2 regions of the Tenacibaculum platacis genome follow, and region 1 is predicted to be linked to the other one. Evidence: riboswitches for the same ligand, from Rfam matches in the RefSeq annotation. Region 1 holds a riboswitch; the other holds the start of a gene.
The links. Region 1 has a riboswitch for thiamine pyrophosphate ahead of thiS (sulfur carrier protein ThiS). Riboswitches for the same ligand answer to the same signal wherever they lie in the genome.
Positions count from the first base shown of each region.

Region 1 (4,204 bases):
ATTGAAGAAAACACTGGACTCAATAAATGATAATCGAATTTGATTGAACAAGCATTCAAAACTTCTGGTTCATGAAAAGAACTACTTACTGAAAAGCCTTCAGACTTAAATAATTGAAAATACTCAAAAAGTTGATCTCCTAAATCTATTCTTGGTTGTTCCTGTATATGAATTCCTTTAAGCTTGAATTCTTTGCACAAATCATGAAATTGATGAATTACAATTCTTTGGTAGTATTGTTTGTCAACATTTCTAAGAAGCTCACGATAACCATCAATAGTAAAAGTCGGCTTTCTAAGATGCAACACTTCTAAACCATTTTCAAACAATTGGTTTAAAAGCATTGCTTCATTTTCTATTTTTCGTTCAGAAGTTAAAACTATTAACATAATTAGTTATTAATTTTCAGCATTTAAATATTGTCATTGCGAATGAAATGAAGCAATCTACTTTATAAAACAGATTACTTCGTCGTTTCCTCCTCGTAATGACATTCATAATTCAGACTATTTATAAATAAACTTCTGAACCTTTTTCTTTGAACTCTTCTGATTTTTCTTTCATTCCCTGCTCAATCGCACTAGATTCCTCTAAATCTTTCTGTGCAGCATAATCTCTCACTTCTTGAGATATTTTCATAGAACAGAATTTTGGTCCACACATAGAACAGAAATGTGCAATTTTTGCTCCTTCAGCCGGTAAAGTTTCATCGTGATATTCCCTAGCTAATTCTGGATCTAAACCTAAATTAAATTGATCTTCCCAACGGAATTCAAAACGAGCTTTACTCAAAGCATCATCTCTATGTTGAGCACCTGGATGTCCTTTTGCTAAGTCAGCAGCATGTGCAGCTAATTTATAAGTAACTACTCCAGTACGAACATCATCTTTATTCGGTAAACCTAAATGCTCTTTTGGTGTAACGTAACATAACATTGCTGTTCCGTACCAACCAATCATTGCTGCTCCAATACCTGAAGTAATATGATCATAACCTGGTGCAATATCAGTTGTTAATGGTCCTAATGTATAAAATGGAGCTTCACCACAAGCTTCTAATTGCTTATCCATATTAGCCTTAATCATGTGCATTGGCACGTGACCTGGACCTTCAATAAAGCACTGTACTTCATGTTTCCAAGCTATTTTTGTTAACTCTCCTAATGTTTCTAATTCTGCGAACTGAGCTTCATCATTTGCATCTGCAATACAACCAGGACGTAAACCATCTCCTAAAGAAAAAGCCACATCATAAGCTTTCATAATTTCACAAATCTCCTCAAAATGCGTATATAAGAAACTCTCTTTGTGATGTGCTAAACACCACTTTGCCATAATAGATCCACCACGAGATACAATACCTGTAATACGTTTTGCGGTCATTGGTACATAAGCTAAACGAACTCCAGCGTGAATTGTAAAATAATCTACACCTTGTTCTGCTTGCTCTATTAAGGTATCTTTAAATATCTCCCAAGTTAGATCTTCAGCTACGCCATTTACCTTTTCTAATGCTTGATAAATTGGAACCGTACCTATTGGAACTGGAGAGTTACGAATAATCCACTCACGAGTTTCATGAATATTTTTTCCAGTAGATAAATCCATAATATTATCAGCTCCCCAACGACAAGCCCAAACAGCCTTTTCTACCTCTTCTTCAATAGAAGATGTTGTTGCCGAGTTCCCAATATTTGCATTAATTTTCACCAAGAAATTACGACCTAAAATCATAGGTTCTGCTTCTGGATGATTAATATTTGAAGGAATTACAGCACGACCTCTTGCTACTTCTTCACGAACAAATTCTGGAGTTATTTTCTCCGGAATACTTGCTCCAAAATCTTGACCAGGATGTTGCTTAGACAAACGTGTCATTTCATCAATTCGTTGATTTTCACGAATGGCAACATATTCCATTTCTGGAGTTATAATTCCTTTTTTAGCATAATGTAATTGAGTAACATTCTCTCCTTTTTTAGCTCTTTTCGGTTTATGTTTTAAATTAAAGCGTAAGTGATCTAAACTTTCATCATTTAATCTTTCGTTACAATAATCTGATGTGAAAGCTTCTAACTCTTCTACATTACCTCTACTTGTAATCCAATCTTCTCTAATTCTCTCCAGTCCATTATGGATGTTGATTTTCTTATCTGGATCCGTGTATGGTCCTGATGTATCATAAACCGTAACTGGTTCATTTGGTGTACGTTTTTTCGTCATTGAATCTACAGTATCATTCAATGTAATTTCACGCATGGCTACTTGAATTTCAGGATGTATTTTTCCTTGAACATAAATCTTTTTAGAATTTGGAAATGGATTTCTAGTTACTCCATCTTGTTTTGGTGCTGTATCTTTTTTCTTCATTGAAAAGGTTGTTTTGTTGTTCGTTTTTATCCTCCTTGAGTAGATTTAATAATCAATACATTATCATTCTCTGATAATTTATGATTACTCCAGTCAGACTTTTTTACAATTGAATTATTTACGGCAATAGCAATTCCATTGGATTGAATATTTAGTTCTTCAATCATTCTGATGAGATTACACTCCGTTTTGAAAGTTTTATTAGAATCGTTTATTTTAACTGTTATCATAAAAACATATTAAATAAACTCTAGAAGCATCAACACATCCAATAAAGATGTACTATAATGAAGATTACTTTTCCCTACGCTGGTATTAACCAAATCAGGTTCTAAGGATATTTCTCAAACTAGTTCTACTAGCTACTCCTAAAGTTTTATGAATCAAATATAAAAAAAAAGAGTCTACATTGTAGACTCTTATATTTATTATTTCTTAATTACTTTTTTAACAAGTGTACCTTTATTTGTTTTGAGTTTCAAAATATAAGTACCTCTAGCTAGTTTTGATAAGTCTATATTATCCTCAGTAATTGTTTTATTAGATTTTACTAATTGACCATGTATTGAATACAAATTATATTTTTCTAAATCTAAGCTATTAGATTTAATGTATAATTTGTTGGTAGTTGGATTTGGTCCAATTTTTAACTCTTTTAAAAGAAATTCATTAACACTAAGAGTTGTAGATGTTGTTGCAACATTAGATTTAGATGAAATTGAATTAAAAGTTCCTTTTCTTTCATTCGTTTCGTTACCACATGGATTTGAACTTATAACTTCAATATAATAAGCAACATTAGGAGAACTTACATTTAAATCTGTATAAGAGTTTAGATTACTTGAAACTTCAGTCAATAATTCATAATCTCCTCCATCAATACTTCTATGAATTCTGTACGTGTAAAATTCAAATCCTTCATAATCATTCCAAATCATGTTCCATGAATTACCAATTCCAGGAGTTAACACTAAATGAATTGTTTTGTGGTATGTACCTAAATCTGTTTCACCACCACATTTATCAATGGCAGAAATTTTATAAAGACTTGAACTTTGGGCTGGCGATGAATTTTCATCTATAAAAGAATTTGTATCTGCTCCAACATAGGATAAAAGTTCATAACTCCCTGCTACAACCGTTTCTTTATAAATTGCAAACTGGCTTAAGTTATCAGAATAATAATCCCAAACTATTTTATTCTTTAGCGATTCTTCATCTACCGTCACAACACATATCTCTGGTGTTTCTAGACTTTCCTTTACCTCAACTTTGACAATATCTCCTGAATAACATCCATTATTATATACTGCAACGTTAATGTTTTTATCACCTGAATTGTTCCATCTTAGCTCATAAGGACCAGCACCAGAACCTGAAACTATTTCTGCTCCATCAAAAGACCAATATATATCCGTAAAATTATCTCCTGTGAATTCAATTGTATATAATTCTCCTTTACAAACAGAACTTTCTGCATTAAAGCTTAATGTTGGAGATTGATTAAACTGAACTTTTTGAGTTGTGGTTTGCGAAGTACAGTTATTATTAGAAACCGATAGCGTGATATTCTTTTCTCCATAATTATCATTCCAAGTGATTTCGTATGGCCCTCTTCCTGTACCTGAAATTACTTCTGCTCCATCAAAATCCCAATTATAAATTGAACTATCATCACCACTACCATAATAGTAAACAGTTGTTGTACCACTATTACAAATATTATAATTACTTAAATAAAAATATGAAGTAGGAGTTTGTGAAACAGTAATCTCTTTTTCAACTGTAACTGCACACCCATTTTGTATAACTTCTAAACTAATATTTTTTACGC
Region 1 covers NZ_OZ038523.1:3,747,953-3,752,156, reverse strand. Annotated here, with positions in the region: gene ABNT61_RS16820 (thiamine phosphate synthase) at 1-389, opposite strand, end outside; gene thiC (phosphomethylpyrimidine synthase ThiC) at 511-2,370, opposite strand; gene thiS (sulfur carrier protein ThiS) at 2,397-2,600, opposite strand; TPP riboswitch at 2,655-2,750, opposite strand; gene ABNT61_RS16805 (T9SS type A sorting domain-containing protein) at 2,799-4,204, opposite strand, start outside.

Region 2 (4,204 bases), 1.8 Mb from region 1:
GCTATTTTCGTTTATCTTCTTTTGAAATGGGGATTACTTGGTGATATGATGATTAATGGTTATTACTTCATCATGAGTGTTTACGGTTGGTATATTTGGACACAAACTAAAGACGGACATGTAGCACATCCAATTTCAAGAACCACTTTAAAAGAAAAGAAAATTAGTGTTGCAATTTTCTTTGCTACATTGATTTTTGTGTATGTTGTTTATGCAACTTTCGACAAATGGAATGATTGGACAGCTTATATAGATACAATTACCACTGCTGTGTTTTTTGTAGGAATGTGGTTAATGGCAAGAAGAAAAATAGAAAACTGGATTTACTGGATTATAGGTGATCTTATTTCTGTGCCTTTATATTTATACAAAGGCTTTGTATTTACAAGTTTTCAATATTTAATATTTACATTTATAGCAATACTAGGATATTTAGCATGGAAGAAAAGCTTAGACAATCCGAAATTAATTTAGTAAAGGTAGTTCTGTTTGGCCCAGAAAGTACTGGTAAAACAACACTTTCTCGTCAGCTTGCTCGACATTACAATACAGTTTGGGCACCAGAATATGCGAGGGAATATTTACAAGACAAATGGAATAATGAACGTAAAACTTGTGAAGAAAGTGATTTAATTCCAATTGCTATCGGTCAAATGGATTTAGAAAACTCTCTAGCAAAAAAGGCTGACAAATTATTGATTTGTGATACAGATTTGCTAGAAACTAAAGTATATTCAGAAGAATATTATGGTGGATTTGTAGATCCGTTATTAGATGAATTCGCTATTAAAAACACCTATGACATTTACTTCCTAACATATATAGATACACCTTGGGAAGAAGACGATTTAAGAGATAGACCTGAACAACGTGAAGAAATGTTTAACGCGTTTAAAAATGCTCTAGAAAAATATAATCGTCCTTATATTCTTTTAAAAGGAGATAAAGAAACCAGATTAAAAAAAGCCACTCAAATTATTGATGATTTGATTGCTAAAAAAGAAAATCTACATTCATATTCAGACTCTTTGATTGATTTAGATCTCCATTTTTTACATCAAAATATTGATCCAAATACATTAATGCACTAATCTTGGATAAAAGTAACATTCAAACCGAAATTCAATTTAAAGCTATTAGAAGTTCAGGACCAGGTGGTCAACACGTGAATAAAGTAGCTTCCAAAGTTGAATTGTATTTTGATATTCAAAATTCTCAAGGTTTAACTTCTCGCGAAAAAGAAATTATTACAACTAAACTTGCAAATAAAATATCTAAAAACGGTCAATTACTTTTATACTCTCAAGAAAGCAGATCACAACATAAAAATAAAGAAATTGTAACTCAACAACTTTTTCAACTACTCACTTCAAGTTTAGTACAACCTAAAAAAAGAAGATCTACAAAACCAACCAGAAGTTCATTAGTTAAAAAAGCTAAAAACAAACAAAAACATTCTTTAAAAAAGCAATTAAGGCGAAAACCTAACTTAGATTAACTAAATTTCTTACTCGTTAATTTAAAATTCCACCTTACCTTTGCACCGTTCTCATAAAGGGGTGCCAATTATAGGCTGAGATCAAACCCATAGAACCTAGAACAGGTAATGCTGTTTAGGGAATAATGAGTGCTAATTGAACATGTAAATGTTTTTTAATGAAGTATAAAAAGTTATGCTTCACTCTAAATGCGCTCATACATACAGTATTCAAAAAACAACGAATAATTGCCTCTTTTTATTCATTTATTTTAAAAATGAAGTTTTTAAACATTTGTAAAAGAGTGAAGATGTTAGTATCTCTTTTATTCATTTCAATTTCATTAGCGGTTAATGCACAAACAGAGCAAATAACTGGTAAAGTAGTTGATAGTAATTCAAAACCATTAAATGGTGCTAGTGTAGTTATTCGAACTATAAAAAAAGGATCTATAACTGATGCTGATGGTAACTTTTCTATGAGAGTTCCTAAAGGAAGTTATACCCTTGAAGTTTCTTTCGTTGGATATACTACTATTAAAAAAGAAATTGCCTCAGGAACTAAAGACGTTTTGATTACATTAAAATCAGAAGATGAAGTTTTAGATGAGGTTTTAGTTTCATCAATTCGTGTAAAAGCAGACGCTCCAGTTACACACTCAAACTTATCTAAAAAACAAATTGCAAAACGCAATTTAGGTCAGGATATTCCTGTATTATTAAATTATTTACCTTCGGTGATTTCCTCATCTGATGCTGGTGCTGGAGTTGGATACACATACATGAGAGTTCGTGGTTCTGATGCAACAAGAATTAACGTAACTATAAACGGTATTCCATACAACGATCCTGAAAGTCAAGGAACGTTCTGGGTTAATTTAGGAGATTTTGCATCTTCTACGCAAAGCTTACAATTACAGCGTGGAGTTGGTACATCAACTAATGGATCAGGAGCATTTGGAGCAAGTTTAAACATTTTAACTGATGCTATTTCTGAGGAAGCTGGAGGAGAAATTTCGAATTCATTCGGATCTTTTGGAACTAGAAAACATACCGTAAAATTTACTACTGGTAGATTGAATGATCATTTCGAATTCTCAGGACGTTTATCTAATATTTATTCTGATGGTTACGTTGATAGAGCTTTTACAGATTTAAAATCTTACTTCTTACAAGGAAGTTACTCTGATGAAAACACTTTAATTAAAGCTGTGGTATTTGGTGGACAGGAACAAACGTATCAAGCATGGTTTGGTTTAACTGCTCAGCAATTAGAGGAAGACCGTCGTCAAAACCCTTATACTTATGATAACGAAACGGATAACTATTGGCAAGACCATTATCAGCTGCACTGGAATGAGAAGTTTAGCGATAAGTTATCTACAAATATCGGTTTAAATTATACTCGTGGTAAAGGATATTTTGAGCAATATAAGCCTGGAGAATCTGCTCCAGATTTCAATAACTTAATAGTTGATGGAAGTGATGTAATTGTTCGTCGTTGGTTAGATAACCATTTCTATGTATTTAATGCGGCTGCAACTTATACTACTGATGGAATTGAAATTATTGCCGGAGGATCTTACAGTAACTATACAAATGATCATTATGGAGAAGTAATTTGGGGAAGTGATCTAGCTCCAAATACGAATATCAGAGATCGTTATTATTTTAGTGATGCTAAAAAACATGATTTAAGTTCTTTTATCAAAACAAACATTAGAGTTAATGATAAATTAAACGCTTATGTTGATTTACAAGGAAGGTTCGTGAGTTATAGAACTGGCGGACTAAATTCTGATAGAGTTCCTTTAGATATTGATAAAGATTTCAACTTCTTTAACCCTAAAGTAGGTTTAACGTATAAATTAAACGACGCTAACAGTTTCTATTTATCATACGCACGAGCGAACAGAGAGCCAAATAGAAATGATTTTGAAGGTGGAAACACACAACATGAAACTTTAGATGATTTTGAATTAGGATGGCGTTTAGCAACAGATAATATTAAAATAAATACGAACTTATTCTACATGGATTATACGAATCAGTTAGTATTATCTGGAGCTATTAATAATGTTGGAGAACCTTTAAGAGAAACAAGTGGAAGTAGTTTCCGTTTTGGATTAGAGATTGATGCAGATATTACACTAACAGAATATCTTGCAGTTAAACCTAATTTAGGTTTAAGTACAAACCAAAATAGAGATTTTAATGCGCCGATCGATGGAGTTCTTGAAAATTTAGGAAACACAAACATTTCTTTTTCTCCTAATGTGATTGTAGGAAATTCATTAGTATTTACTCCTACTGATGATCTTCAAATTGCATTTTTATCTAAATATGTAGGAGAACAATTTATGGGGAATTTAGGTGGAAGAATTTCTAATAACGAAAAATTAGATGGTTACTTTACTAGTGATTTAAATATTATCTATGAAGTTGAAACAAACAAAATTTTCGATTCTATAGTATTTACGGGATTAGTAAATAACATTTTTAATAAAGAATATGTAGATAGAGGATACTATTTCTTCTTTGATGATACTTGGACAACGCCAGGTGTTACTACTACAGTTGATGGAGCAGGATATTATCCACAAGCTACTATTAACTTTTTAGCAGGAGTTACTTTTAAGTTCTAGTTTTATATATTATCAAATAAAAAAGCCGAGTTTGAAACTCGGCTTTTTTTATATTATTGAAGAAACGATACTACCACACTAA
Region 2 covers NZ_OZ038523.1:1,959,066-1,963,269, forward strand. Annotated here, with positions in the region: gene pnuC (nicotinamide riboside transporter PnuC) at 1-474, shown strand, start outside; gene ABNT61_RS08575 (ATP-binding protein) at 438-1,091, shown strand; gene arfB (alternative ribosome rescue aminoacyl-tRNA hydrolase ArfB) at 1,094-1,498, shown strand; TPP riboswitch at 1,546-1,638, shown strand; gene ABNT61_RS08585 (TonB-dependent receptor) at 1,789-4,122, shown strand.
Region 2: it holds a riboswitch for thiamine pyrophosphate, as region 1 does, so the genes downstream of both, ABNT61_RS08585 (TonB-dependent receptor) here and thiS (sulfur carrier protein ThiS) in region 1, are expected to answer to the same signal.